Regions from separate parts of the Priestia sp. AB genome, predicted to be linked through region 2. Evidence: riboswitches for the same ligand, from Rfam matches in the RefSeq annotation. Region 2 holds a riboswitch; each other region holds the start of a gene.

Region 1 (10,264 bases), 1.0 Mb from region 2:
ATCATATATCCAAGCCCTTTCGAAGAAACTAAAAATTCTCCTACGATGACTCCTACCCAAGATAAGCCGACATTTACTTTAAATGTGGAAATAATGGCGGGCATGGAAGCTGGCAAAATGGCTTCTTTAAAACAGCGGGTTTTCGTTGCCCCAAAGCTTTTTAGTAATTTAATATAGTTTGGATCAACTTCTTTAAATGCTGTGTAAACGACGATGGATGTAATAATAACGGATATAATCGCCCCCATCGTTAAGATTGAGAAAAATCCTGGACCGATCGCTACAATTAAAATAGGGCCCAGCGCTACTTTTGGCATGGCGTTTAAAATAACGAGGTAAGGGTCTAATATGTTTGCAAGCCTCGTTGAATACCAAAGGGCCGTTGCAAGTAAAATACCTAGTAATGTGCCTAAAATGAAGCCAAGAACCGTTTCAAATAATGTAAAACCAATATGTGCTGCCAGCGAGCCGTCGGCAAGTTTAATTAAAAATAAATGCCATACTTTAGTAGGGGAACTGAAAATTAAAGGGTCAATCCACTTTAAACGAGAAGCCAGTTCCCAGAAGCTAAAAAAGGCTAAGAACATGACCAGCTGCACGCTCAGTACTAATCGTTTTTCGCCCCGAACCTTGCGAAGGTAGCTTTCGTGAAGAGTATCTAGGGAGCTAGTGGGTTTCAAGTTGATCAAGCTCCTTCCATATGTCCATAAATAAATCGTTATAGACAGGATGCTGTCGTGCTTCAAACGGAGAGAGAGTTCGTAAAATAGAAGGAACCGTAAATGTTTTTGCGATTTTTCCCGGTTTTGCTGAGAATAAAAAGATTCGGCTGCTCATGGCAATAGCTTCGCCGATATCATGCGTGACCAAAACGGCCGTTTTTTGATAAGTCATCAGCGTTTTGGAGACAAGTTCTTCAAGCTTAAGTTTTGTTTGAAAATCAAGTGCTGAAAAAGGTTCATCTAAGAGTAAAATAGCGGGGTCAATGGCAAGTGTTCGGACTAAAGCGACACGCTGTCTCATGCCTCCGGATAACTGATGCGGATATAGGTCACCTACGCCCTGTAAACCAATTTCTTTTAGGAGTAACAGTGCTTTACTCTCTGTTTTATCTGTTAGCTGTCCGCGAATTTCAAGCCCAAGTAAAATATTTTCTTTAATGGTTTTCCACGGAAACAAATAATCTTGTTGAAGCATATAACCGATGTTTGGGACTGATGTTCCGATATTTTCACCGTCTATTGTGACAAAGCCGGACGTTGGTTCAATCAAGCCTGCAATAATCGATAGAAGCGTCGTTTTTCCACATCCGCTTGGGCCGAGAAAGGAAACAAATTCTCCTTCTTCAATAGACAAATTAATATGTTCAAGTGCAGTGGTAGCAGACTTTGTCGTAAGATACATATGCTGAACATCTTGAATGTGAAGTTTTGTCATCTTACTCACTCATTGCATCTTTTGCGAATTTTGTGTTGACTAGCTTGTTGTGATCGATGTGTCTTGGAAGTTCTCCAGATTCGTCCATGATTTTTTGTAAATGATCCCACTCTTTTTGATCTAATAAAGGGTTAGTTGCAAAGGATTTTTGAGATTTATAGCGGTCAATAACAGTTTTCAGCGTTTCTTTAGGAGTATCTTCGAAATACGGTGCAACCACTTCGGCAATTTCATCTGTGCTATGTGTATTCACCCATTTTTGTGCTTTGTAAATAGCTCGAGTAAATTTAGCCGCTGCTTCAGGGTTATCTTTTAAATAGCTTTCTTTGGCCATAAATGTTGTATAAGGAACTGTTCCTGATTCTTTTCCGAAGGAAGCAACGATATGTCCTTTTCCTTGTTGCTCTAAAATACTAGCCGTTGGCTCAAATAATTGAACATAATCTCCAGTACCAGAAGCAAAAGCATTCGCAACGTTAGCAAAATCAATGTTTTGAACGAGTTTTACATCTTTTTTAGGATCAATATTATGCTGTTTCAACACATATTCCCCTACCATTTGCGGCATGCCGCCTTTACGTTGACCAAGAAACGTTTTGCCTTTAAGCTGATCCCATGAGAATTGATCGACCTTTTTACGCGATACTAGAAATGTTCCGTCGGTTTGGGTTAGTTGTGCAAAGTTGATGACGGGATCACTAGACCCCTGTGCATATACGTAGATTGAAGTTTCCGAGCCGACTAAGGCGACGTCGATGCCGTCAGATAAAAGTGACGTCATTGTCTTATCTCCGCCCCACGTTGTTTTTAAATCTACCTTTAGTCCTTCTTCTTCAAAAAAGCCTTTTGAAATAGCAACGTACTGGGGAGCATAAAAGATAGAGCGAGTTACTTCGCCGACACGAACCGTCTGTACAGATGTTGTTTTGCCGCAGCTAATTATTGGGATGAGTAAAATCATAATAGCAAGCAAAGAAAAGAGCCATTTGATTGGTTTCATAAAGCAAACCTCCTTAAAAGAATAAAATATTTTATGATAATGTATGTAAGAAAGTAGAAGAAGGTGAGTGCCTACATAACTATGTGGAAAATCAAAGAAGTATTAGCCAACGATTGAAAGTCCACCGTGGCGGGAAAAAATATACCAGTCATATAAAGAATGGAGGAAAAAAATGAAAGATGGAACAATTCTTCATAAACAGCGTTTCCCATCATCAAACCCTCGCGTGGCGCTGTGGGTGATTACATATGCATGTCAAGGGCTTAAGATTAAAGGAATGCTCGCAGAGCCAAAAGAAAAAGGAATGTATGACGGCTTTTTATACTTAAGAGGAGGTATTAAGAACGTAGGAACGGTTCGTCCTGCTCGGCTCATTCAATTTGCTTCTCAAGGTTTTATTGTGATGGCTCCGTTCTATAGGGGAAATCAAGGAGGCGAAGGAAACGAAGATTTTGCAGGAGATGATCGTTACGATGCTTTTGCTGCTTACGATTTATTGAAACAGCTCCCTAACGTCCACCGTGACCGCATTCATATTTTTGGGTTTTCAAGAGGGGGAGTGATGGCTTTACTCACAGCCATTGAAAAAAACGACAGCCGCTCTCTTGTGTTATGGGGAGGTGTCACGGATATGGTGCTGACATATGAAGAAAGAGAAGATTTAAGAAGAATGATGAAGCGAGTGATTGGAGGAACTCCTTCTAAATATCCTGAAAGATATGAATGGAGGACACCTTTGCATCGTGCTCATCTCGTCGAGCCGCCGGTCTTGCTTATTCATGGTTTAGAAGATAAAAACGTATCGATTGATCATTCCTATCAGCTCGAATCTAAATTAAAGAAGTCCAATAAAAAAGTTACCAGCTGGTACTTCGAAAACTTTCCACATGCTTTTCCACCAAAAGAAAACCGAGAAACGGTGAAGAAGTTAACGAAGTGGATGAAAGCGCAATAAAAGATATGCTACGATAGAGAAAACAAGTAGAATAACAGTGAGGAGTGAGAAAAAATGGGGATGCCGCTAGAATTAAATACAATGATTGTGACAAAAGGCAACGAAAAACGTGTAACGGATAACATTTTTCAAATTGAGAAAAAAGGATATCGCTTGTATCCGTTAGATATTCCATTAAACATTCACAAAACGAAAACTGGAGAATGTATTGGAACTGCTGTTGTGCGTAAGGTAGAAATGGAACAGGAAAAAACCATTGTCACATATGAACTGACAAAATTACATTCGACTAACTAAAAAACCGATCGTCTCTAAGACGATCGGTTTTTTATTAGACCCTAGGTCCGCCTAATGTTGAAATATCAGATGCCACATCATTAAAACGCTTGAAATTAGCTTTGAATTTAGCAGCAAGCTCAGTTGCTTTTTGATTATAAGCTGTTGCATCGTTCCATGCTTTAGAAGGCTGAAGCACTTCATCAGGAACTCCCGGAACATGAGTTGGAATCGATAAACCAAAAATAGCGTCTGTTACTGTTTCGGTATTAGCTAGTTCTCCTTCAAGGGCTGCTTGAACCATAGCTCGAGTGTAACTTAACTTCATTCGTTCGCCGACGCCGTATTCACCACCGGTCCATCCAGTATTTACAAGGTAGACATTTACATTATGTTCATCGATTTTCTTTCCTAGCATTTCTGCATAAGTTGTTGGAGCAAGAGGTAAGAAAGGCTCACCAAAGCATGTAGAGAAAGTAGCCTGTGGCGATGTTACGCCACGCTCTGTTCCAGCTAACTTACTAGTGTATCCGCTCAGAAAATGGTACATCGCTTGTTCTTTTGTAAGCTTGCTGATTGGAGGCAAGACGCCGAAAGCATCAGCAGTTAAAAAGACAATAGCTGTAGGGTGCCCAGCAACGCTTGGCAATACCGTATTATCAATAGAGTCAATTGAATAAGCAGCACGAGTATTCTCTGTTAAACTATTATCATTGTAATCTGCTACTTTCGTATTTTGATTTAACACTACATTTTCCAGTACGGCGCCGAAGCGAATTGCATTGAAAATTTGCGGTTCTTTTTCTTCGGAAAGCTGAATGCACTTCGCGTAGCATCCTCCTTCAATATTAAATACACCAGAGCTTGACCAACCGTGCTCGTCATCTCCGATTAAACGACGGTTTGCATCAGCAGAAAGCGTTGTTTTACCCGTTCCAGATAAACCAAAGAATAATGCAACGTCACCTTCTTCTCCTACGTTGGCAGAACAGTGCATGGATAGAATATTGTTTTGAGGAAGCAAGAAGTTCATCACTGAGAAAATAGATTTTTTCATTTCACCAGCGTATTCAGTTCCTCCAATTAGCACAATGCGTCGCTCTAACGAAAGAATAATGAAGGTTTCAGAATTCGTCCCGTCTGTTTCAGGATCAGCTTTGAACGTTGGAGCTGCTACAATTGTAAACGGCTTCACATCATCATTTGTTTTTTGTTCGGCTGAAGGGCGAATGAATAACTGCTGAGCGAATAGGTTGTGCCATGCAAATTCATTAACTACTTGAATTGGTAACTGATACTTTTTATCAGCTCCAGCATATCCATTAAAAACAAAAAGTTCATCCTGCTTCTTTAAGTGGTTTAAAACTTTTTTGTATAGCGCATCGAATCGCTGAGCAGAAATTGGCTGATTGACAGGTCCCCATTCAACCGTTTTTGAAGACACAGCATCGCTTACAATAAATTTATCTAAAGGAGAGCGACCTGTATATTTTCCGGTTTCGACTGACACAGCACCTGTAGAAGTCAACGTTCCTTCGCGTCGAGCTAGAATTTTTTCAACAAGTTGTGGAACAGATAATTGGTGTTTTGTTGTTTTTAATTGAAGCAAACCATTTAATTCGATAGACATATCAACAGTACTCATGTGCACTACCTTCCTTTTTTAGCTATTATTTATTCATTAATGTTTGAAATTTATAATTAGTATAACACATTTATTTAATTATTCTATACTATTTAACTAAAAATGTTTGTGTATTATAAAAAAATGTACGTTATACCTATTTTGGACACCTGTATATGTGCTAGGAGCGAAAAAAGTGAAGCTATTTTAAGTGAAAGCCTCATTTTGATCTGTCTTATTAACTAAACTTAGTGATGATTCTTAATAAGGTGTACTATTTCGGAATTTGAGTATGTTACATTAAAACAGATTCAAACATAAAGAGATGATTTCCATTTGAATGTTGTTGACAGTGAAGCGCTTTTTCATGTATTATATGTCCTTGAACGGATACTCTCTTATCCCGAGCTGGTGGAGGGACAGGCCCTATGAAACCCAGCAACCATCGTCATTTTTTTGTGTAGACGATAAGGTGCTAACCTGATGCAAGGGCACAACCTTGATCGATAAGAGTGAAAGGCTTATGTAGAATTTGATACCTTTCCTCGATACAAGGAAAGGTTTTTTTATATTTTTTAACGTGTAATGAAAATAAGGGAATGAGTACCGTATCACAATGTATCGTATTTATAAGGAGGAAAACTGATGTCAACACAACGTCGTCTGTTCACGTCAGAATCTGTTACAGAGGGACATCCCGATAAAATTTGTGACCAAATTTCTGACTCAATTCTTGATGCTATCCTAGCAAAGGATCCAAATGCTCGTGTTGCTTGTGAAACAAGCGTAACAACTGGTTTAGTTTTAGTAAGTGGTGAAATTACAACTTCTACTTACGTGGATATTCCTAAAACAGTTCGTGAAACAATTAAAGGAATTGGCTATACTCGTGCAAAATACGGATTTGATGCTGAAACTTGTGCAGTATTAACATCTATCGACGAGCAGTCAGCTGATATCGCTGCTGGTGTAGACCAAGCGTTAGAAGCACGTGAAGGTCAAATGTCAGATGAAGAAATCGAAGCAATCGGAGCTGGGGACCAAGGCTTAATGTTTGGTTATGCATGTAACGAAACAAAAGAATTAATGCCTCTTCCAATTTCATTAGCTCATAAACTTGCTCGCCGTCTAACAGAAGTACGTAAAGAAGAAATTCTTCCTTACCTTCGCCCGGATGGTAAAACACAAGTAACAGTTGAATATGATGAAAACAACAAACCTGTTCGCATCGATACAATTGTTATTTCAACTCAGCATCATCCAGAAGTAACGTTAGAGCAAATTCAACGTAACTTAAAAGAATATGTTATTAATCCAGTTGTTCCAAACGAGTTAATTGATGAAAATACAAAGTATTTCATTAACCCAACAGGACGTTTCGTAATCGGAGGTCCTCAAGGAGATGCTGGTTTAACTGGTCGTAAAATTATCGTTGATACTTACGGCGGATATGCTCGTCATGGCGGCGGTGCATTCTCTGGTAAGGACGCAACAAAAGTAGACCGTTCAGCAGCTTATGCAGCTCGTTATGTTGCGAAAAACATTGTAGCAGCTGATCTTGCTGATAAATGTGAAGTACAACTAGCATATGCGATTGGTGTTGCACAACCAGTATCTATTTCAATTGATACATTCGGTACAGGAAAAGTTTCTGAAGAAGTACTAGTAGACGTAGTACGCAAAAACTTTGACCTACGTCCAGCAGGCATCATTAAAATGCTTGATTTACGTCGCCCAATTTATAAGCAAACAGCAGCTTACGGCCACTTTGGTCGTACGGATGTGGAGCTTCCTTGGGAGTTCACAGACAAAGCGGAAGCATTAAAAACTCAAGCTTTAGCTAAATAATAAAAAAATCTCCGTGAAAACGGAGATTTTTTTTATGCCCATTGAATACCTGCAGCAGATTTTTCTACGACGCCTTCATATTCTGAAAGCAAATGCTGAAAAATGGCGTCCCATGATTGAGTAAGAGCATAGTGTCTCGCTGCATGGCCAAAGTGAAGCCGCTGGTGCAAATCATCGAGTAAACCTGTAATAGCCGAACTGAATTCTTCTAAGGAGTGAGGTTTGCAAAGGTAGCCGTTTCGCCCGTGCTGAACCATCTGTTTAACTCCTCCTGCATTTGCTGCCACTACAGGAGTTCCAGAAGCAAGAGACTCCAGTACAACATTTCCGAAGGTTTCTGTTTCTGAAGGAAAAACAAACAAATCAGATGATGAATAGATATGAGCAAGTTGCTTACCTTCAAGGAAGCCTGTAAATGTCATATGCTCAGATGCTTGCTGTTGCATTTGTTCTTTTAAAGGGCCGTCTCCCACAATAACCCAGTGAATTTGATGGCGGATATGATCAGGTAGAGATCGTGCAATTTTTATTAAAAAATCAGCGTTCTTTTCTTTAGCTAATCTTCCTACATATGTTAAAATGTAGGGCTTTTTAATATTATATTTAATACGAATATCAAAGCGGTCATAGTGGGGATGAAATAATTTATGATTTACTCCTCGCGACCAAATAGATACGTTGTGAAACCCTTGTTCTTCTATCTGCTGTTTGGTCACTTCAGAGGGAGCGAATATTTTTTGTACAGGTTTATAAAACCATTTCATATATTTTTGCAGTGGTACACGCATTTTTTCAAGTTCATAGTGAGATAAATAATCATCAAAATTGATATGATAAGAGCCGACAAGAGGAACACCTAATCTTTTCCCATAATAGGAGCCGCAAAGCCCCATTGTAAAAGGAGTGGCCAAATGAATAATAGAAGGATTGAATTCCTGCAGCTGTTTTTTAATTTTTAGAACGTTTGGCAATGAAAAGCGGCTGTTTGGATAAAGGAAAAACGGCATGCTGGGCGAACGGTGAACATACGTTGAAAATGACTGATCATGAGCAAATTCAGGAGCAAATACCTGGATGGGAATTTGCTTTGATTTGACATACTGGGTAAACTGATAAAGTGTTTTAGCAGCTCCGTTAACTTCTGGAGCAAATGTATCCGTAAATAAAGCAATTCTCATTAGTACTCCTCCTATCAATTAAGTTAAAAATATGTTCAGTGACACAGCACCTGAAAAGATGCCCAGTATCAGGCCTACCATGACATCCGTCGGATAGTGCAGACCGAGATAAATTCTTGAAATTCCTACCGTTACTGCAAGAGGCAAAAGAACGGTAGTGAAGGCTGGATAAACAATCATAAGAGGGGTAACCAACGAAAAAATAGCTGTTGTATGCCCAGATGGAAATGAATGATCTTTTAATGGATTTTCTAATACTTTTGTATATTTTAATTGAATATAAGGTCGTTTTCTCGGATATAGTTTTTTAGCAATGGCGACAGGAATATGACTAACGGCTAGAGAAAACGCACAAGCGTAAGCGACGGATGAAGGATGCAGAAATAGCAGCAAGCACGCTATCACAATGGTAAACGTGGCTCCGCCAGCGTGAGTTAGTAAACGTAAAAATCTATTTAAGTGCTTTCGATCAAAATGTTGGTTTACGCTTTTGAATAATCGGCATTCGGCATCATATACATACTGAATTAACTTGGCTTTCATAGAGTCGCTCCCTTTTCAATAAATACGTCTTTATTATTCAGTTTAATCTTTAATTGTGTAGGCAGTACTAAAACGATGTAAATTAATATGGAAATTTCTTTACAATTGTGGAGAGAATAGAGCATGATTGGAGAGTTTGTGGAGATAATAAAAAAATTCCCTCAGTATGACTTTCTGAGGGAACGTTTCCTTTATAATGAAGAATCAGATTTCTTAATAGATTTATAATACTGCCCTTTTTCTACATATTCTGTACGAATGCGCTGCATATCTTTTAAATCCTCTTCTGTCAGAGTGCGGATCACTTTAGCAGGTCGGCCGAGTGCGAGAGTATTAGGGGGTATTTTTTTACCGGGAGGCACTAAGCTTCCAGCACCGATAAAAGCACCTTCACCAATTTCCGCACCGTCTAAAATAATAGAACCCATGCCAATGAGCGCGCGTTTGCGGATGATGGAGCTATGTAAAATAACTTGATGTCCTACTGTTACATCATCCTCAATAAGCAAAGGAGCATTTGGGCTTTGATGGAGTGTTGATTGATCTTGTATATTTACTCGTTTACCAATAATCGTAGGTGAAACATCTCCTCTAATAACAGTGTTAAACCAAATGCTGCTTTCTTCACCAATGGTGACATCTCCAGTAATCGTGACATAGTCTGCGATGAAGCAGCTGGGTGCAATGGTAGGCATTTTTTCTTTATACGGATAAATCATCAAATCATCTCCCTTTATTAGTTGAAAAAAAGTAGTAAATCTTCTAATGTAAGTGTACAAAGGTTTTTTAAGCAGGTAAACAAAAAAAGGAAGAAGGAGTAACTCAAATGCATAAATGGGAAGCAGTAAATCCAAAAGGCGTTATTGTCATGGTCCATGGAGCAGCGGAGCATCACGGACGCTATCGCTGGCTGATTGAGATGTGGCGTTCGGTTGGAATGCACGTAATTATGGGAGACCTTCCTGGCCAAGGCTTAACAACAAGAAGAAGAGGACATATCCTATCCTTTGATGAATATGTGTATGAAGTGGAAGAATGGGTACGTGAAGCGCAAAAATATGATTTGCCTATTTTCCTGTTAGGCCACAGTATGGGAGGACTGGCGGTTATTCGTACGCTCCAGACAAAAAACCTTCCTATATGGGGTGCGATTCTTTCCTCTCCTTGTCTAGGATTAAAAGAGCAAGTACCGGCTTATTTAGATATGCTATCTAAAGGGTTAAATAAAGTCATGCCGAACAAACTTTTCGATTTAGGTCTCACTGTTGAAAAAGCAACAAGAAACCAAGAAGTTCGAGATGAAGATGAAAATGACTCACTGTATGTTACAAAAGTTTCTGTAAGATGGTACCGGGAATTGATCCAAGCTGTCAACTTAGCTTTTAAAGATATCGATCGTTTGC
Region 2 (10,264 bases):
CCACATACAAATCAAATTATTGATATGATTGAAGCAAGGAAACAAAACGAACCAGACGTAACAAAACGTTGAGGAGAGAAAAGGGACCGAAATCTCAGAAGAACATAAAAAAGAGCTTCCTTTTGAGCGAAAGGAAGCTTATCAAGTTTGTACCTATAGGGTTGAGTGGTGCATAATTAAATAGCTACCGGAATAACCGATGAATCATTAAAATAAACAACTTCTGAAAGAATGGTGCAGCCTTTCAGGTTTTTGAGCTGAGAAAGGGCTTCTTCTTTGCTATCAAACTCGTACATTCTCATTTCACCTTTTCTTACATAACACGTAATTACATACATTTTAGAAGTACCTCCACCTATCATTTATCAATTTATTAATAAAGAGCCATAACGGCTTTTATTCCTATTAAAATAGCGTAAGTGCCCCTGTGACAATAGCAAGGACAATTAGAACAAGAGATGTTAAAATGGCCCATTTAAATGCAAAGCGCTGATGTTCACCAAGATCAACACCTACCATACCTACAAGTAAGAAAGTAGACGCAACGAGTGGACTTAACAGATGAACAGGTTGTCCGAGCACTGAAGCTCGCGCAATTTCCATCGGATCAATTCCGTAAGAAGCAGCTGTTTCAGCGAATATTGGTAAAACACCGAAGTAATAAGCGTCGTTACTCATCACGAATGTAAACGGCATGCTTGTTAAAGCAACGATTGTCGGTAAAAACGAACCGAGTGAATCAGGAACTAAATGAATTAACAGGCTTGCCATTTCGTCAACCATTTTAGTGCCGGATAGTATTCCTGTAAAAATACCGGCTGCAAAAACAAGGGCTGCAACAGTTAGTGCGTTGCCCGCATGAGCCATTAAACGTTCTTTTTGATCCTCAAGTTTTGGATAGTTAATCATAAGAGCAAGCGCAAAACCAATCATAAATAAAACAGAAACAGACCAAATGCCAGAAACCAATACGACCATGAGTGCAATGGTTAAAGCTAAGTTAATCCAGATTTTTTTAGGCTGTGTAATATCTTCTTGAGAAGTTAAAGATGCGTCTTCAGCAAACGCAAGCGAGCTTTTTAATTCAAACTGCTCGATGTCAATAGCACCAAGTCGTCTGCGCTCTTTTTTTCCAAGAATATAGCCTGTAAAGACAACCCACAAAGCTCCGCCAATTAACGTTGGAAGAAGTGGGATAAAGAACTCAGATGCATCGAGGTGAAGGGCGACAATCGCACGAGTAGCCGGGCCTCCCCAAGGCGTCATGCTGCTCATAATACTAAGAGAAAGCATCGCAACTGTCGTTAACACTAACGGACTCATATTCAGGCGTTTATAAAGTGGAAGAAGAGCAGAAACCGTAATCATATAAGTGGTTGTACCGTCTCCGTCTAGTGCAACTAAAAGCGATAGAAGAGCCGTTCCGATGACGATTTTAAGCGGATCGCCTTTTACGATTTTTAACAGCTGCTTAATTAATGGATCAAACAGTCCGGCATCAATCATAACCCCGAAATATAAGATGGCGAACAGCAGCATCGCAGCTGACGGAGCTACTTGTTTTAACCCTTCTAGCATCATGTCTCCGACGCCTTTGCCAAAACCTCCAATCACCGCAAAAAGAAGTGGAATGACCATTAAAGCTACGATAGGAGACATCCTTTTTGACATAATGAGATACGTAAAGACAATAATCATTGTAAAACCTAGTAGTGCTAGCATTCAAACAACCTCCTTTATTTTCCCTCTTTTCTCTGAAAGCGTTTTCTTTTAGAGTAAAAAAACGTGACTAACATTTCTCATCCCCATGTATGAGTCGTAGTTTGATTATTAAGAATTTTTAAAGCCGCTCTTTACTCCCGCTGATGTTTCTTGTTTTCATGTTAGTACATTTTTAAAAATAAAGGAAATATAGGTTTTTTTAGAAAGTTCATAAAAAATTTTTATAATGGTAGTCTAGAAAAAAGCTTGGTCTAAAAGAGAGATTTTTCCAAGACGCAAACTTTTTAACTTTGGCTTTATTTTTCACTTAGCTTTAAAAAGTCAATAAACGCTTTCACGACCGATAGATTCAAGTAAGAAGGATCATACATGAGCCACGTGTTTCGAAGCAAAGGTGATTCATCTCGGTACGAAAGTCCGTATGTATATAAGTTGTCGCTGGAGTGAAGGCAAATTTCAGGTAAAATGGCAAAGCCTAAATCATTTTTGACCATTTCTTTGGCCGTTTCTTGCCGGTCAACTTCCATTGCCACAAACGGAGGCTCTGAAAACTTGTCATGCCACCAGTCTTGAATGAGATCTTTTAGTGACGTATCGGTTTTATAGTTAATATAAGGCAGGTTCGGCAAATCATCGATCGCAATCTCTTTTTTCGAAATTAAGCAGAGCCGTTCTTTCGTCAGCAGTGATTTTTCTCCGTTCCACGGGTAATTGCCTCTTAAAATACCAACGTGCACACGCGAAGAGTCTAATAGATTCATAACTTGCGTACTCCAGCCCGTATTGACGCTGAACTGTACATTTGGGTAGTGAAGAGAGAACTGCTTTAAAATTTTAGGAAGTTTATGCTGTGCAAAGTTACTCGATACCCCTAAGCGAAGTGTTCCCGTAACGGTTTCGCTCATATTACGCATGCTGTCTTTTGTTTCCTGCAGCTGCTTCCACATATTTTCCGCATAGCGAACAAGATGCTCACCTTCAGATGTAAACTCAATTCCTTTTTTCGTTTTGAAAAAAAGCGTCACGCCAAATTCTTCTTCAAGATTTTTAAGGCGGTAGCTTAAAGAAGGCTGCGATACGTAGAGCCTTTCAGCCGTTCGCGTAATGTTCTTTTCTTCGTGAAGCGTTTTAATTAATATCCAATCTTTTTGGTCCATCCCGATTCCCCCTTGTATTTAGATTATAAAAAAATTTTTAAAAAGACAATAAATTTTATGTATTTTACTTATGACCACCTCTATTATACGATAAATGGCAAATGAACCGGTTCTAAATAGTAAAAAAATAAAATGGTTTGATGAACGCCTCGGCGTTTGTTAGTAGGGGAGAAAGGTGATTAATATGACGCGCATTCCTGTAACGGTTATGAGAGGTGGAACAAGTAAAGGGGTTTTTATCAATCATGAAGAAATGCCTGTGAACAAATCCGATTGGGAACCGTTTTTGCTAGATATAATGGGAAGTCCGGATCAACGTCAAATTGACGGACTCGGCGGAGCTAATTCGCTGACAAGTAAAATCGCGATTATAAAAAAATCAGATTTAGAGAAAGCTGACGTAGATTACACGTTTGCGCAGGTTAGCATCAGCGAATCTCTCGTTGATTTTAAAGGAAACTGCGGCAATATCTCTTCAGCGGTCGGACCTTATGCTATCGAACAAGGACTTGTACAACCTGTGGAACCGGTGACCAAAGTGCGGATTTATAATACGAATACGAAAAAAGTAATCGTAGCGGAAGTAGAAGTAGAAAACGGAAAAGTGAAAACAGAAGGATCGTGTATGATTCCTGGAGTACCAGGTACGGGTTCACCCATTTATCTTTCGTTTGAAAACGGAGAAGGAGCCGTTACTGGAAAACTGCTTCCGACCGGGAATGCTATCGATCTTCTGCAAACATCCATCGGGACGATAAAAGCATCAATTGTTGATGTAGGAAATCCGCTTGTATTTGTTAAAGCAGCGGATATTGGCCTAAAGGGAGCAGAACTTCCCCATGAATACACGGACAAACAGCTGAAGCTATTTGAAGAAATTCGCTCCATTGCAGCGGAAAAAGCGGGGCTCGCACCTCAAGACAAAGCAACTAAACTATCACCAGCGGTTCCAAAAATGACGATTATTTCTCCTCCTATGGACCATCGCGACGGGACTGGCAGAGAAAAAACTGCTTCTCAAATGGACGTATTAATCCGCATGATGTCGATGCAAAAACCGCATCAAACGCTTGCGATTACAGGAGCAATTTGTACAACGGCGGCTATCTATACAAAAGGCACGCTTCCGTCAGAAATGGTTCAATTAAAAGGTGATACCGTTCGACTTGCTCATCCAATGGGAATTATGGAAACCAGTGTGGATCTAAAAGATGGACAGGTTAACGGAATCAAAGTAGTGCGTACAGCCCGTCTTATTTTTGAAGGATTTGTTTATACAAAGCATACGTATGATGTATGTTTATCAAGTTAATAACGTTCTCTAAAAAAGCTCTTTCTAGGAAACTAGGAAGAGCTTTTTTATGTTAGAATATTTTTACTGAATATTGAAAAAGTGGGTGGATGTATGAAAAAAAGAACGTATATTGATCTAAGCCACATCATTGAAGACGGAGTTATCACACATAAAGGCTTGCCGGCACCGATCATTTGCGACTATTTAAGCCGGGAAGAGTCTAGAAAGCTTTATGAACCAGGCACTGAATTTCAAATCGGTAAAATTGAAATGGTCACGAATACAGGTACATATATTGACGTGCCGTTTCACAGATACAAAGACGGAGCGGATTTAGCTCAAACGGCTATTGATAAAACAGCCGGGTTAGAAGGAATAGTCGTTTCAGTTGACACGACTTTAAAAGCGATTGATGAATCTCATTTTCAACATGTAGATGTAAAAGGCAAAGCGATATTAATTCATACAGGATGGGATCGCTACTGGAATACAGCCGATTATTTAGAAAATCATCCATACTTAACAGAAAGCGCGGCAGCTTATTTAGTGTCTCAACAGCCCGCTCTTGTTGGAATTGATTCGATGAATATTGATGATACAAAAGGAAAAGCAAGACCAGCTCATACGCTGCTGTTAGGAGCGGACATTGTAATTGCTGAACACTTATGTCACTTAGATCAACTAACCGAGTCCTTTTTATTTTACGCCGTGCCTCCTAAAATAAAAGGAGTTGGAACGTTTCCGGTAAGAGCATTTGCGGAGGTAGAAAGAAAATGATCCAGTTACATAGATATAGAGAAGTGCAGGAATTTAAAAACCAAGTAGAGCCGCTTTTATCAAAGAATGAAGTTCTTCATAACTTAGCGCTCGGCATTTTACACAGCGTGCAGGAAAACAGCAAACCAAATTTTATGGGTGTTATTTTAAAAGACAGCCGTGCTGCGCTTGTGTTGCTGCAAACCCATCCTAAGCAAATCATACTGTCTCAAATACAGCAGCTAACGGAGGGTGAACTAAGCGAAGCGGCAGAGCTGTTACAAGAAATCGACATACCGGGCTTAGTTGGAGAAAGACAAATGGTTTTATATCTTTCTCAAAAACTAGCAGATTTAAAAAATCAAGAAGCTTCTTTAAAAATGGATCAGCGCATTTATCGGCTAGACAAAGTAAAAAAAGCTTCGGACGCTGACGGAGTGCTGGTAAAAGCAAGATTGGAACACCTTCCGCTCGTGACAGAATGGATTTGGGAGTTTATGGGCGTCATTGGAGACCCTGTATCAAAAGAACAAGCTGTCAAAACAGGAGAAGCTTTTATTAAAGCAGAACGGCTATTTTTATGGGAAGTGAACGGTGAGTATGTGTCGATTGCCAATGCTACGCGTCCAACGGCCCATAACATTACGATTAACTTTGTATACACGCCTCAAAAAGAACGTAAAAAAGGCTATGCCTCAAGCTGTGTGTCCACGCTTTCTCAGCTTATGCTAGACAAGGGATTTCAAACAACAAGTCTATACACAGATATGACAAATCCTACGTCTAACAAGATTTACATGGAAATTGGCTATGAACACGTAGCCGATTCCGCATTAGTTTTACTTCATGAAAAAAAGTAGCAGGCTGTCTGCTACTTTTTCTATTACTTAAGGTTTTTTAACTAAATTAACGTGATTTAACGTTTTGCTATCATCAAAAATGAATTCAAGATCATAGGCGCCGGCGTGATAGGTGTACTTCGTTTGAGTAGTACCATCACCTTTTACTTTGCCTGTAAAGTTCGGCTGACCTAATTCTTTCTTTAAGTTAGCTTGCGTGATGGAGCCTAGATTTGTTTGACGCTCTACATTTGTACCAAAATAGCGGATTTCGTTAATGACGTTATTTTGATCATAGCCAAATGCGTATCCAGGGTGACCCATTTCCGCATGATAGTAGTCAAAGTTGTTTGATGAACCTTCAGGCGGGGGACCGAACTGATCGCGAACGTCTTGACGCAGTGTTTTGCTAATTTTGAAGTCTGCCGTTAAGCGTGGCACTTCACCTTTTACTGCGGCGTTATAAATTTCGTTAATGTTTTTTACAGCTGTTTGACTTTGGCTGCTTGTTTCTTGAGATGTAGCTGCGTGGGCTGTTGTATCAAGCTGAGCGACGGGAGCAAATCCAAACGCAGCAATTCCTGTAATCGTCGCAGCAGCAGCTACTTTTGAAAAACGTTGTTTCATTTTCACAATCGTTTCCTCCTTTATTTATATCGATTTAGCAACTCGGACCTACCTAAAGAGCAGGTAGCTCCGAGTTGCTAGACCTAAGCATCTGCCGCCCCCTTTGCGGGGTAGGCAGCATCCGCATAGGTAAACCTTTGTGGGAATAGTCAAGGAGTCTTGTTTGAGTTGGTAACTGATATATATAATGTAACACGCCTTTCAGAATATAAACGTCAGTTAAAGTAAAAAGCAAAAAACGATTCATTTATCATAGGTGAAAAGATTGGTTTCTGTTCCTTTATTAGGTAAAAAAAACGTAATATAGAGAGGGTTCTAATGTTTTATAAAAAACTAGATAATAATTGTAAGTATGATACAGTAAATCAAGTATTTGTTAAATATATATATTGCTGCCGTGTATCTAGGACTTGGCGTAAAAACAAGTTTAGGGCAATCCGTTGTATTAAATAGAAGAAAAAGAATGTAAAGGAGAGAAAGTAGTGTCAAAACGATTTGTACTAACTGTGGCGGCCGGAGGATGTATAATAATTTCCGGCGCGCTGCTGCTCTTAAATTGGGAAAGAGTGTTTGGAGATTATCGTCCCGTTCAAACAGCAACAGCTGTATTCAAGTTAGAAGTGGGAAGCCAAGGTGTAGCAAGGACTGCAGATTCGGACGATGCTCTTCATTATATGGTGAAAAAAGGACATTTAGATGAATATATTCATATGATGAATGAAAAAGGCTATGTATTAAAAGAAAAAGATATTAATCATAACCGACTTGTTTTTAACGATGGACAAGAGGATGAGCAAATTTACTACAAGCGCTTTGCCAGGAAGTATACGATGATTGATGGAGAAGGGTAAAGGCTTTACATGGTATTTTAGTAGACTAAAACCTTATAACCCTATCTGTCTTTAAAGTTTTTTGGCGGAAAAGAAAAATAATATTGACAATTATGACAAAAAGCTTAATACTGACTTTATTACATAAAACAAATACAATTTGTTTCCTTATCAAGAGAGGTGGAGGGACTGGCCCTGTGAAACCCGGCAACCGCTGTCTATGACAGAATGGTGCCAAATCCTTAAGAGTGTATCGCTCTTAGAGATAAGGAAGAAGCTGAAACAAAGCTCTTCCTTATTTATTTAAGGAAGGGCTTTTTATGTACAAAAAATAACGAGGTGATAATTTGAACAAAGCAGACCGTATTAAACGAATGAAAACACCGGAAATTGATGCAAAGTATGAAGGACGAGTGCCTCCGGGTTAGGTAGTAACGGAGCGATTTCCAATTTTACATGAAGGGGACGTGCCGGAGTATAACTTAGAGGAGTGGACGCTTCGAGTGTTTGGATTAGTAAACAAAGAAGTGACGCTTTCGTATCAAGATATATTGGACATGCCGCAAATAACGGTGAAATGTGATATTCACTGCGTAACGAGATGGACAAGGCTTGATAATGAATTTACGGGCGTGCTGTTTACAGACTTTTTAAAAGCAGTTGGCGTGGAGTTAAAAAGTAAATACATCATGCTGCATGGAGATAATGACTATACGTCAAACATTGAGGTAAAAGATTTACTGAGAGACGATATTCTTCTCGCTCATTCCTTTAACGGAGAGCCGCTTACAGCTAAGCACGGATATCCGCTGCGATTGGTTGTTCCGCATTTGTACTTTTGGAAAAGTGTTAAATGGCTTCGAGGCTTTGAAGCTATTGATGAAAATCATCCTGGCTTTTGGGAGCAAAACGGCTTTCATCTTAGAGGAGATCCGTTTAAAGAAGAGCGTTTTTCCGGAGAAGATTTGGGCATTCCAGAAGATGAGTGGGTACATAAAGACTATGATTAATAAAAATGCCTATGTGTGTGCATAGGCATTTTGTCAGCGCTGGCGGTTTAATTCCCACACAACGTGGCGAAGTTCAGGTAAAATCAGCTTGGTCATGGCTAGACGAACCGCACCGCTTGATCCTGGTATAGAAAAAACGGCTTTTTCGTTAATCGTCCCGGCAATTGCCCGGCTCATAATTGCTGCGCTGCCAATATCTTCGGTGTAGCTCAGCATGCGAAACAGCTCGCCAAATCCAACGATTTCTTTATGAATCAGCGCTTGAACGGCTTCAATTGTGACGTCTCGTTTTGTAATGCCGGTGCCGCCGTTTGTGAGAACAAGGTCAATGTTCTCATCACTGCAGCCAGCAAGTATGGCTTGTTGAATCGACGTTTGGTCGTCTTTTACAATTTCATAGGAAACGATCTGCATGTCGTGTTCTTTCAGAAGCTGGATCATTAGCGCGCCGCTTTTATCGGTTTCTTTCGTACGTGTGTCTGATACCGTAATGACTTTGCAGCGAACGGGCTGAGTTGCTTTAGATTTATGTTCATGTACGCTCATTATGTACCTCCTTTACGCTTCGGTGCGCTTGTAATCACCGTTTTTACCGCCTGATTTTTCAAGTAAATACGTTTCGCCAATAATCATTCCTTTATCAATGGCTTTGCACATATCATAAACGGTTAGAGCGCAGGCAGAAGCAGCGGTCAAAGCTTCCATTTCAACGCCTGTTGAGCCTTCCGTTTTAACCGTTGCTTCTATTAATAAACGGTACTGATTATTGCTTGTATCCCAGTCAAATGAAAGGTTTACGCCTTTTAATAGAAGGGGGTGACACATCGGAATAATGTCAGACGTGCGTTTTGCTGCCATGATTCCCGCTACTTGTGCAACAGCAAGGACGTCGCCTTTTCCAATTTTATGTTCTACAATCGCTTCGTGAATTTCTTTGTTAACAAGTATGCTTGAACGAGCGGTTGCAACGCGGCGAGTGATAGATTTTTCGCTAATATCGACCATGTTGGCACGGCCTTGATCATTAAAATGTGTAAAAGAAGACATCGGTGTTTTCATCCTTTTTCAGTAAATTTTGTTGTATGATAGAAATAGTGAGATATTCTATGATTTTACACCATAGTGCAAAAAGTGAACAGACATAAAGGAAGTGAAGAATGTATGTTAGAAAGCAGAACACCTATTTCAATTCCTGAAGCAATTGAAAAAGTCATGACATATAAAAGAAAAGGCAGCATCGAACGCGTATCGATCACCGAAAGCTATGGACGCTATTTAGGAGAAGATATTATCGCCGACCAAAACGTTCCTCATTTTAATAAATCGCTTTATGATGGCTTTGCGGTTCGAGCGCAAGACTGCGTAGAAGTCTCAAGTGAACATTCTGTAGAGTTCGAAGTTGTAGGTGAAATCGGCGCTGGCTCTGTTTTTGAAGAAGAAGTAAAGCCGTTTCAAGCGGTGCGCATTATGACAGGAGCGCAAGTGCCTCATTCATGTGATGCGGTTGTGATGCTTGAAGTAACGAAGTCGTATGAAAAAGAAGGCAAAACGTATATGGCGTTAAGCAGGTCAGCTTCAAAGTGGGAGCACATTGCGTTAAAGGGAGAAGAAACAAAAAAAGGAGACGTGCTTGTTTCAAAAGGGACGCGAATCAATCCGGGCGTCACGGCTTTTTTAGCTACGTTTGGCTATGCGGATGTAGCCGTGGTGAAGCAGCCTGTGGTTGGCGTATTAACAACGGGAAGTGAACTGCTTGATGTGAACGAGCCGTTAGAACCAGGAAAAATCCGCAACAGCAATTCTTATATGGCAATTGCGCAAATCGTAAGAAGCGGGGGAATTCCGAAATATTTAGGGAAGCTTGAAGACGATTTTGACCGCTGCTATGAAGCGGTAGAAAAAGCGCTTGAAGAAGTGGATATTTTACTGACAACCGGCGGGGTATCCGTAGGCGACTATGATTATTTGCCGGCTATTTATGAAAAACTTGGTGCGAACGTGCTGTTTAACAAAATTGCGATGCGACCCG
Region 3 (10,264 bases), 140 kb from region 2:
GCACATTCCGTTCGCCTTGCTTTTAAGAACTATACGCTTGGGCATACACATGTAATGACGCTTCATACCTTTGTCATTTTACCGCTTTCTTTTATTGTACTGTGGATTGTTGCTCGCAATCAGAAAGAAAAGCTTGAAAAAACGTTTTTGCAGTTATTTATTTTTAATCTCCTACTGTCGATGTGGTATGCATTTTGGTTTTATAAAGGATGGGAGCCGCTAAAAGAAAAATATCAGCTTTTTAATACGTTTAACTTTGCTAGATTTCATTTTTTACGCCCTCTCATTATTTATTTGATGTTTGCAGTTGGCAGCTATGTTTTATGGAAACGGGACCAGGCGTGGAAAAAGTTTGTGTGGGTGTGTTTGGTTTTACAGCTGCTTGTGTTATTTATAGCGAACCCTGAGCTTTATTATCGCTACAATCACGAGCCGTCAGTCAAAGAATTTTATGCTGTCCACCAATTCGATGAAATCAGCAGATATATAGGGAAACCTAAATCATCTTATCGGGTAGCAAGCATTGGGCTTCATCCATCAATTGCTCAGTATAACGGCTTTTATACGCTCGATACGTATAACAACTTCTATCCGTTAACGTATAAACATGAGTTTCGCAAAATCATTGCCAAAGAGCTTGATAAAAATAAAAAGTTAGAAAGTTACTATGATCACTGGGGCAACCGCTGCTATGTGTTTGTTAGCGAGCTAGGGAAAAAATATGATTACCGAAAAGACTCAACGAAAAAAATTCGTCATTTGCAGCTTAATATCAGCCAATTTAAAAAAATGGGCGGTCGCTATATCTTTTCAGCTGTGCCAATCGAAAATGCTGAAAGTGACGGTTTGCACTTTTTAAAAGCGTTTAACGATAAACAGTCCGCTTGGAAAGTGTATGTATATGAAGCAAAGTAAGGGGGCAATAACATGAACAGACCTATTTTAACGATTGTTGTTCCATGTTACAACGAAGAAGAAGTATTCACAGAAACATCTTTTCAATTAACTACTGTAGTAAAAGAACTGATAAATGAACGTCTTGTATCAAGTGAAAGTACCATTTTATTTGTAGACGATGGAAGCAAAGACAGCACGTGGTCGCTTATTGAAAAAGAAAGCTGCAGTAATTTGTTTGTAAAAGGGTTAAAGCTAGCGCGGAATGTAGGACATCAAAATGCTTTGCTCGCAGGACTAGAAGCAGCCCATAAGCAATCCGACTGCGTCATTTCCATTGACGCAGATTTGCAAGATGATATCAGCGTTATTCGTACTTTTATAGAGAAATATTGGCTCGGGTATGAAGTCGTATATGGTGTTCGAGACAGCAGAGAAACCGATACATTTTTTAAACGAACCACGGCAGTAGGGTTTTACCGTGTAATGAATAAGCTAGGAATTCAGCTCGTTCAAAATCATGCCGATTTTCGTCTCATGAGCAAACGTGCTCTTGGTGAACTTATGAAATATAAAGAAGGCAACGTCTTTTTGCGAGGCCTTGTACCATTAGTAGGATTTCGCTCCACGGAAGTCACATATGACCGCAAAGAACGGACAGCGGGCGAATCAAAATATCCGTTAAAGAAAATGCTTGCTTTTGCATTTGATGGAATTACATCTTTTAGCGTAGCGCCAATACGCCTATTAACGCTGCTTGGAGGAGCTTCTTTTCTCTTTAGCATTGCGTTTGGTATTTACGCGCTGATTCAAAAATATTTAGATCATACGCAAATTGGCTGGACGTCTCTTATTTTATCAATTTGGCTTGTAGGCGGCCTGCAGCTGATGGGAATGGGTCTTGTCGGAGAATACATTGGCAAGATTTTTAACGAAGTGAAACAGCGTCCTAAATATGCGATTGAAAGAGATTTATATACAAAACACTCATTAGACACACAAAAAGATTTGCTTATGCATTAATAAGAAGCTTCTCCTAAATGGAGAGGCTTTTTTTGTTAAAGCGTTTATCATAATTTTTAAGTGAACAGGAAATGCTACTACTAAAATTTCTAAGGAGATCAACATCTATGAAAAGACTATTTTATACAGTCAGCACTTCTTGTTTTGTTTGGCTTGCTTTTGCAGCCATTCATGTCAACGCTCTTTCGATTGAGAAGCTTCCGATGAAGAAATCATCTGAACAATGGTCGGTTGAACTGACAAAAGCGAGCATGACGGGAGATAATCAGCTAAAGTGGAAAAATAACGTCTATCATACATATGGATTAACCGTTGAAAACATTGGAAAAGACGTAGAGCGCGTGCAGGTCCAAGCTTTTCGGCACGAAGGAAAAAATAAGGCGAAATACAGCTTGTTTTCTCCTATTGAAAGGTCTAACTTAAGCAAAAGCGGTCAGCGCTTTCGCTATGCGAATTTTGCTGTTCCTGGAAAAGCGGCAGGTTTAGACATTATGATTAACTGGACGGACGAACGAGGCAATCATCAAGAACATTTTGAATTTAAATAAAAGTCTTCGCTTAGGCGAAGACTTTTTTTGCAGGAATTTATCTCTGCATGTGGAAGACGAACACGAAAGGAGAGGTCGTAATGATTGTAAAAGCTACTGAAGAAGAAATACAGGAAATTCGGACGAAATCTGCTGATGCACTGTTTGAAGGAACAACGCATCAGTTTCAACCGTCAACTGAACGCGTAAATGAATTAATTGATAATGCCCTTCAAAAAGGATGTTATTATTTAGTATCTAGACAAGAAAATAAACTCGCAGGCTGGGTTCTTGCGGGACCATCTGCCGACTTCTTTTCAAAAGAAGAAATTGGCTTTATCTACGAATTATATGTTGTACCCGAATACCGCGGGCAAGGTTTGGCCAAGCCGTTAATGCAAAAAGCAATTGATGAATTGTCTATCAAAGGATACCGTGAAATCAGACTCAGCGTTCATGCTGGGAATTTTGCACAGCATGTGTATCGTGAACTTGGATTTGTAGATAAACAAATATCAATGAGCTTCCAAGTGGTAAAACGTCCGTAACGTTAGTGAATGTCAGCGAGTCCATAAAACATAAGATATTATACATGCGATGAGGTTCGGTAATGAAAGTAAAAGTAAATAAGTAGCCCAAACAGCGCCTTTATCTAGTACTTCAACGGCTCCTCCACCTGTATTGTCTGAGGAGGGGGGATCTTCAAGCGCGTTCATAATTAAAGCCGCCGCTGCTAAAATAACCCCTCCGATGCTTCCAGTTGTTTTGACAATTGCAATATGGAAAGTAGATGAAAAGGCAATGCTGAGAAGCAGCAGCAAGCTTCCCAAAAAAGCAGATAACATATATCGTTTCATGTGCTCACCATCCTTTATGAAAGCATACCATATTTTACTTCTTTTTTCTTTTTATTGAAAAGCTATTGACGTAACCTATAAAACATATTAGAATAGTCAGAAATAATTTAAAAACGAAATATTCTTATCTAGAGAGGTGGAGGGACTGGCCCTTTGAAGCCTCAGCAACCACAATTATTGAATGGTGCTAATTCCAGCATAGCCTAGCTCTGACAGATAAGAAGAGGAATCTTTTTCTATGATGAAATCCTCTTCTTAGGAAGAAACATTTCGTATAGAAAAGGTGATGACATTGAATAATACACAAACGGCTTTATGCATTGACGATTATTTAGATCTATACTTATTAGCAAAAGAAATAAATGACGAAACGTGGCAGCAAGAAATTTTAGCCGTGCTAAAAACGCAGCAAAATCGTTCATTTGAAGAAAAACAATCCGCCCTAGTTCAAGAGATATGGGAAGATTTTAAACAGTTAAATGAAGATATTTCTTTTACGTATCGCTTAATTCAAGAAGAGCCAACTAACGAACAATTTCAGGCTAAATTAAGGCACTTGAGAGAACGGCGGATCACGCTGAGCCGTGAGTTATATTTAGCTAAAAAACAGTATGTTGAACACACGCAATAAAAAGATCTGCTTGAGAAACAAGCGGTTTTTTTACGTGAAAATGTTAGAATCGTTATATTTCGGGTAGTAAATGGATAAGACAAGCAAAGGAGGGATAACAGTGGCCCAAGGTGTATTATGTGAAGTGAATGAGTGCATGTATTGGAAATCCGGAAATAAATGCAGTGCAGAGTCCATTTACGTTGTGAGTCCTGAAAGTAGTCACCATGTTTCTGAAACGGAAGAACCTGGCTGTAAAACTTTTGAACCCGCGAGATAAATGCTAGTTTTTATAAAAAAGCATAAAATGAACGATGCGCTGACGAAGTTGAGTCGGCGTTTTTCTATTTTTTTAAAATACTATTACTTAGGTGCAATACTAAATACATATTAAAAAAGCAGTGCCTATGTCTAATTGTGCGTTTAAACAAAATGATAAGATAATTTTTTTGTTTTTCGACAAAAGAAAAGTGAGAGAAAGGTGATAGAATACAAATATACAGCCTAGCTGTCTTTTAGCACAAACTTATATGAAAGCGCTAACAAAAGGCTGTGTTCATCTCGTTTTGACAGATTGGAAAAAGGGGAGACGTTTATGCAGGGGAAAACTCAGGGGAAAGAATTGAAACGCGGGTTAGAAGAAAGACATGTGACGCTGATGTCCTTAGGAGCAGCCATAGGGGTAGGACTGTTTCTTGGATCTGCATCTGCTATTAAATTAGCAGGGCCAGGAATATTATTGGCGTACGGATTTAGCGGAATGATTATGTTTTTTATTATGAGAGCACTTGGAGAAATGGCGATTCAAAAACCTGTTGCAGGTTCATTCAGCAAGTACGCACGCGACTACTTAGGGCCGCTCGCTGGTTATTTAACAGGTTGGAACTACTGGTTTTTATGGGTTGTAACATGTATGGCTGAAATTACAGCCGTTGGTATTTATATGGGGTATTGGTATCCGGATGTACCAAACTGGATTTGGGCGTTATCGGCGCTTGTCATCATGACAACGGTTAACTTCTTAGCTGTTAAGGCATATGGTGAACTGGAATTTTGGTTTGCACTTATTAAAATTTTAGCGATTGTATTAATGATTGCCGTTGGATTATTAATGATTGTGTTTGGAATCGGCAACGGCGGCGTTGCGACTGGTATCAAAAACTTGTGGGACAACGGCGGACTGTTCCCGAACGGATTCAAAGGTATTTTGCTGTCGCTGCAAATGGTCATGTTTGCGTATTTAGGAATTGAAATGATCGGCGTTACCGCGGGAGAAGTGAAAAATCCGGAAAAATCTCTAGCAAGAGCGATTGATTCTGTCTTTTGGCGTATTCTTATTTTCTACGTCGGAGCGTTATTTGTCATTATGTCGATTTATCCGTGGCAAGAAATCGGTTCACAGGGAAGCCCGTTTGTATTAACATTTGAAAAAATCGGCATTCCAGCGGCGGCTGGTATCATTAACTTTGTTGTACTAACAGCAGCTCTTTCTTCTTGTAACAGCGGTATTTTTAGTACAGGCCGTATGCTGTTTAACTTAGCAGAACATGGAGAAGCACCAAAAGGATACGGTCAGCTTACAAAAGGCGGCGTACCGGGAAAAGCTGTTTTAGCATCAGCGGGTGCGCTATTAGTCGGAGTAGCGTTAAACTACATTGTGCCTGCCAAAGTATTTACGTGGGTAACAAGTATTGCAACATTCGGTGCGATTTGGACATGGGGAATTATTTTGCTTTCTCAAATTAAATATCGCAAAACGTTAAAAACAGGTGAAGAGGCAAAACTGAAATATAAAATGCCTTTATTTCCGTTAACATCTTATGTGTCACTTGCGTTCCTAGCGCTAGTGGTGGTTTTGATGGCATATAATCCAGATACAAGAATTGCAGTTGTCATCGGACCATTATGGTTTATCGGTCTTATTATCGCGTACTACGCAAAAGGATTCCATAAACGAAGTCAAGGTTCAGCTGCAGCTGAGCAAAAGCTAGTAAAATAAAAGAAAAGACCTCTTTCTTGGAAAGAGGTCTTTTTTTATTAGTTTATGTGCAAATGATTAGTTTGTTTTAAGCGATCATTGGTACGTATGAATAATGTAGAAAATATTCTATTTATTTTGTACTATTTAGTTAGAGAATTCGTTAACCGTTAAGTGGTAATTGAAAGTGGATAAGTATATTAGTTTTAAGCTTTTTAACGCCGTACAGTGCATCGAAAAGTTGGGAGGAAATAGGCAGAAATGATAGAAAGATTTAGTGAAAAAGACATAAAGGAGTTGCTAGTGCTATCTAAGTTGGAAAAATGGGATTATAGCGAAGCAGATTTACATACGATTTTTTCATCTGGAGACGTATTTGGGCATAGAAATGAGAAAGGTAACATTGTATCAAGCGTAGCAGTAGTTTTGTATAAAAATCAGTCAGCTTTTATAGGAATGGTAATTGTGAGAAGAGATTACCGAAAACAAGGGTTAGCCTGGCAGCTCATGAAACACTGTTTGCAAACTCTTTGCCCTGAAGTGAATGCCTACTTAATTGCGACAAAAGAAGGTGAGCACTTATATAAAAAAGCAGGGTTTAAAACTGTGGACTATGTAAGTAAATATATAAGCAGTGAATACATACCCAGAGCATTTAAAGCTTCAGGTTTTTATACACGATCCTTAGCGAGAAGGGACTTCAAAGAGGTTGTAAATCTTGATGAAGAAGCATTTGGAGATAATAGAAAGTTATTTTTGAAAAGTAGGATTCAGCAAGCTGAAAAAGCAGTTGTCCTACAAAACGAACAAAATAAAATGACGGGTTATGGTTTAGCGGTTCGTACCCCGAGCAATATCGTGATTGGGCCGGTAGTTGCTCCAAACGCTGAAGCAGCAATGCTGATAATTGATGAACTAGCGAAGAATTACAAAGAAAAGCTGAGAATTGACCTGTCTTCTCATGAGGAAACGTTAAAAAAACTTGTGGAAAATCACGGATTTCAGCTTCAAAATGAGCCTCCTGTTATGGCGTATGGTGTCAATCCCCTACCTGCTAGGCAGGGCAATCTTTTTGCTATAGCAGCTCAGGCATTTGGATAAAAAGAAAGGAGAAGCTCCTTTCTTCGCGTCTACCGAATTCTATCAATTTTAAACCCATTATCAATTTGATGAAATCCGACTTTTGGATAGTAGTTCATAGCAGAAGGAGCGGAAAGTAAAATAAGCGCGGTTTCTTCACCGATTTCTGATTGAACGTGCTTGATGAGCTGTGTGCCGATTCCTTGCTTTTGATAGTCTTTTACGACAGCTAAATCCGATAAATAGCAGCAGTAGCTAAAATCTGTTAACGCTCTGGCTATGCCAATGAGCCCGCTGTCGCTCCAAGCGGTAACAGTAACAGAAGCGTGATCAAGCATTCTTTGAATCCGATCAAGATCTTGTGCAGGACGTTTAATACCGGAATGTGCAAATACTTCAGCAGCTTGTTCCGCACGGATTAAGACGTTGGTTTTATAAGTGATAGTCATTGCGTCAGCTCCTTGATTTATAAGATATAGTTCAGTATATGAAGAAACTGAACTAAGAGTAAGTGTCAGAAACAGCGAATTTAATAGTATCAGTTAGAAAGGAAAGAACACTATGTTAGAGTTGATGCCTTTGCTTGATAAAAGAAAAGCAAATCCCTTATACATGCAGCTTTACACCTACATAAAAAAACAAATTCAAAAAGGTACCATTCCGCCTCATGAAAAACTGCCTTCTAAACGAAAGTTAGCTCTTCATTTAAGCATTAGCCAAAATACGGTTGAAGCAGCTTATATACAGTTAGAAGCAGAGGGCTATATTGAGATACTAGCCAGGAAAGGAGCATTTGTAAAAGAGATAAAAAATGAAGTCGTGCTTCAAGAACTGCCTCCTATCTCTGTATCTCTGCAACAAGAAGATCAAAAATCAACTGCCCTTGATTTTAGCCATGGAAAGATAGACGTAGAAAAATTTCCGTATAATACGTGGAAAAAGCTAACGGTTCAAGCTATTTATCATGATGAAAGCCATCTTTTTTATAGCGGACATCCGCAGGGCGAACTGCTTCTTCGCCAAGAAATTGCAGCGTACCTTTACCACTCAAGGGGAGTGCGCTGCACAGCGGAGCAAATTGTGATAGGTGCAGGTACACAGTACCTCATGTGGCTGCTTTCTGTCATTCTGGGGAAAGAAAAGATAATTGGGTTCGAAAACCCAGGCTTTCACCGAACGAGGCACGTTTTTCAAGAACAAGGCATGTCGATCGCCCCTGTTTCTCTTGATAGTTCTGGCTTGAAAGTCAAGGAACTGAAAGAAAGCGAAGCGGATGTGGTATACATTACGCCGTCTCATCAATTTCCCATTGGTATGGTCATGCCGATAGCTAGAAGACTTGAACTACTAGAGTGGGCGGAAGAAACGAATGGCTATATTATAGAAGATGACTATGACGGGGAATTTCGCTATAAAGGAAAACCGATTCCTGCACTTCAAGGATTAGATCAAGACGATCGCGTTATTTATACGGGAACGTTTTCAAAGTCGTTGATGCCTTCTCTTCGAATAAGTTATGCCGTGTTGCCACACCGGCTTCTTCCAAGCTACGTGAAGCACTGTGGACTTTTTAAACAGCCTGTTTCAAGGCTTCACCAGCATACGCTTTTTCTATTTATGAAAGAAGGGCACTGGGAACGTCACTTGAATAAAATGAGAACAGCATACCGCAAGAAACAAGCGCTGCTGCTAGATTGCTTGACTGCTACTATGGGAGAACGTGTAGATGTTATTGGAGAACATTCTGGGTTGCATATTCTTCTGAAGGTAAAAAACGGAATGAGTGAACAGAAACTAATTGAAGCAGCTGCCAAGCAAGGGGTAACGATTTATCCAACCTCTATTTATTATCATACTGTTAATAAAAAACAGACGCCATATGTACTGCTTGGATTTGCGGGACTGTCTGACGAAGAGATAAAAATGGGCATAGATTCGCTGTTTAAAGCTTGGTTCGTCCAATAAGAAGTGAAATCAAAGAGTTTTTTGAGCAAAAAGGCTTTAAGCGGTCTATTTTAGGGAGAGAAATAGATAAAAACCAGCGCGTTTGACTACACAGACTGCGCTGGTTTTTTTGTCTGGAAATCAAGGAACAGGCAAGAGTTGATAAGTTAGTGAACTTGAAAGTAAAGGAAAGTTTGATAGGAAGAAGATGCTTCTTGTAAGGAAGTCATAAATGTATGGAAAAGCGGCGTTACATTCATGCGGTTGTTTCTCGACCAGTCGTGGTTTACGAAAAATGATTTTCTTAGTTCGGCTGTGAGTTCAAGCTGTACCCCGGCTTTTAGCAGATTATCGTTCACAATATTTTGCTCGCTTGTTCCGGCTATATCAGAAGGGGCGTCACGGACTGTAAAGCCGTGTTTGCGCAGCGATTGCTTTACCAGCTCTTTATAAAGCTGATTTTTTCCGCCTACATATACGATAGGCTGACTACCGCTATAGCCGTGAATCGTCATGACGGACATACTTTGCTGAGCCATTCCTCTAGCAATCGGTTCGTCAAAATTTTCTGAGGTTATGTGCAGAACTCCGTTGTTAGTGGACTTGATGCCTTCGAATAAATAATAAGAAGCGGAAAAGCGATCGGCGAGTTCTTTGGCGACTTCTGATGTGCCCGGTTCAATTCCTCCGCCGTGAATGGCCATAATGGATAGGTAGCTAAAGCGCTGTTCGTAGCGAATATCATAGTCTTGATGGAGAATCTCGTACTGCTGCAGTTCTGCATAGGAAGAGTAAGAGTCACCGCTTGCATAAGAAGGAAGGGGAATCAAAAAGCAGTACATCAAACATAGCAAAGTGCTCGCCCTCCATTTGAATAAACGGTTCATTAATAATCACCTCTATCTATCCTATGATAGGTAGAGGCGATTATTAGTGCTTCCGTCCGATATAGAGTAAATGAGAAGAAAGTCCAAGGTGATAAGAACTTGATGCTTGTTGGATAAGCAGTTGAACGATGCTGTCCATTTCTTCAGGATACTTTTCTTTCCAGTAAGTCCATTCCTCAGAATTAACAGACGAAGCAACGTTAGAGGCAATCAGCTCAATGCATTGAAATCCATGCTTCTTTAAAAAAGGAATAATATCCTCAATATTAGCATAATAAGCGTGAGTAAACCGAACTTCTTCGGCATGATCAAAGCAGCCTGATTCATAAAAATCATGAAGCGCTTTTGCCGTGTTGTTTGGTTTTAAACGCTCCGGGGATGTTAAAGAAGAAATGACGTGCTGGACGCGCGGCATAAACGAAATAAAGACAGTTCCGCCTGGCTTTGTGACTCGATACAGCTCT

What was found. A riboswitch is a leader RNA that binds a small molecule or an ion and turns the genes downstream of it on or off. The one in region 2 is predicted to bind S-adenosylmethionine.
Region 1: another riboswitch for S-adenosylmethionine. It lies ahead of metK (methionine adenosyltransferase); the one in region 2 lies ahead of POF52_RS05515 (sulfite oxidase-like oxidoreductase).
Region 3: another riboswitch for S-adenosylmethionine. It lies ahead of POF52_RS04690 (hypothetical protein); the one in region 2 lies ahead of POF52_RS05515 (sulfite oxidase-like oxidoreductase).

Annotation. Positions count from the first base shown of each region.
Region 1 covers NZ_JAQMYN010000001.1:32,949-43,212, forward strand. The annotation lists gene POF52_RS00175 (ABC transporter permease) at 1-680, opposite strand, end outside; gene POF52_RS00180 (ABC transporter ATP-binding protein) at 667-1,437, opposite strand; gene POF52_RS00185 (ABC transporter substrate-binding protein) at 1,439-2,437, opposite strand; gene POF52_RS00190 (alpha/beta hydrolase family protein) at 2,610-3,392, shown strand; gene POF52_RS00195 (DUF2584 domain-containing protein) at 3,447-3,689, shown strand; gene pckA (phosphoenolpyruvate carboxykinase (ATP)) at 3,724-5,313, opposite strand; SAM riboswitch class I at 5,688-5,805, shown strand; gene metK (methionine adenosyltransferase) at 5,938-7,140, shown strand; gene POF52_RS00210 (glycosyltransferase family 4 protein) at 7,173-8,318, opposite strand; gene POF52_RS00215 (phosphatase PAP2 family protein) at 8,337-8,861, opposite strand; gene POF52_RS00220 (gamma carbonic anhydrase) at 9,053-9,580, opposite strand; gene POF52_RS00225 (alpha/beta fold hydrolase) at 9,688-10,264, shown strand, end outside.
Region 2 covers NZ_JAQMYN010000001.1:1,057,052-1,067,315, forward strand. The annotation lists gene POF52_RS05470 (hypothetical protein) at 1-72, shown strand, start outside; gene POF52_RS05475 (hypothetical protein) at 177-338, opposite strand; gene POF52_RS05480 (CitMHS family transporter) at 406-1,722, opposite strand; gene POF52_RS05485 (LysR family transcriptional regulator) at 2,019-2,879, opposite strand; gene POF52_RS05490 (2-methylaconitate cis-trans isomerase PrpF family protein) at 3,064-4,191, shown strand; gene POF52_RS05495 (cyclase family protein) at 4,285-4,950, shown strand; gene POF52_RS05500 (GNAT family N-acetyltransferase) at 4,947-5,789, shown strand; gene POF52_RS05505 (YjgB family protein) at 5,817-6,395, opposite strand; gene POF52_RS05510 (hypothetical protein) at 6,878-7,246, shown strand; SAM riboswitch class I at 7,391-7,497, shown strand; partial or broken gene POF52_RS05515 (sulfite oxidase-like oxidoreductase) at 7,573-8,235, shown strand; gene POF52_RS05520 (MogA/MoaB family molybdenum cofactor biosynthesis protein) at 8,269-8,781, opposite strand; gene moaC (cyclic pyranopterin monophosphate synthase MoaC) at 8,794-9,282, opposite strand; gene POF52_RS05530 (molybdopterin molybdotransferase MoeA) at 9,397-10,264, shown strand, end outside.
Region 3 covers NZ_JAQMYN010000001.1:913,820-924,083, forward strand. The annotation lists gene POF52_RS04665 (DUF6044 family protein) at 1-915, shown strand, start outside; gene POF52_RS04670 (glycosyltransferase family 2 protein) at 928-1,917, shown strand; gene POF52_RS04675 (hypothetical protein) at 2,025-2,465, shown strand; gene POF52_RS04680 (GNAT family N-acetyltransferase) at 2,546-2,992, shown strand; gene POF52_RS04685 (hypothetical protein) at 3,005-3,301, opposite strand; SAM riboswitch class I at 3,423-3,524, shown strand; gene POF52_RS04690 (hypothetical protein) at 3,588-3,932, shown strand; gene POF52_RS04695 (DUF1540 domain-containing protein) at 4,033-4,191, shown strand; gene alaP (alanine permease AlaP) at 4,507-5,910, shown strand; gene POF52_RS04705 (GNAT family N-acetyltransferase) at 6,151-6,990, shown strand; gene POF52_RS04710 (GNAT family N-acetyltransferase) at 7,020-7,418, opposite strand; gene pdxR (MocR-like pyridoxine biosynthesis transcription factor PdxR) at 7,531-8,934, shown strand; gene POF52_RS04720 (poly-gamma-glutamate hydrolase family protein) at 9,081-9,800, opposite strand; gene POF52_RS04725 (class I SAM-dependent methyltransferase) at 9,844-10,264, opposite strand, start outside.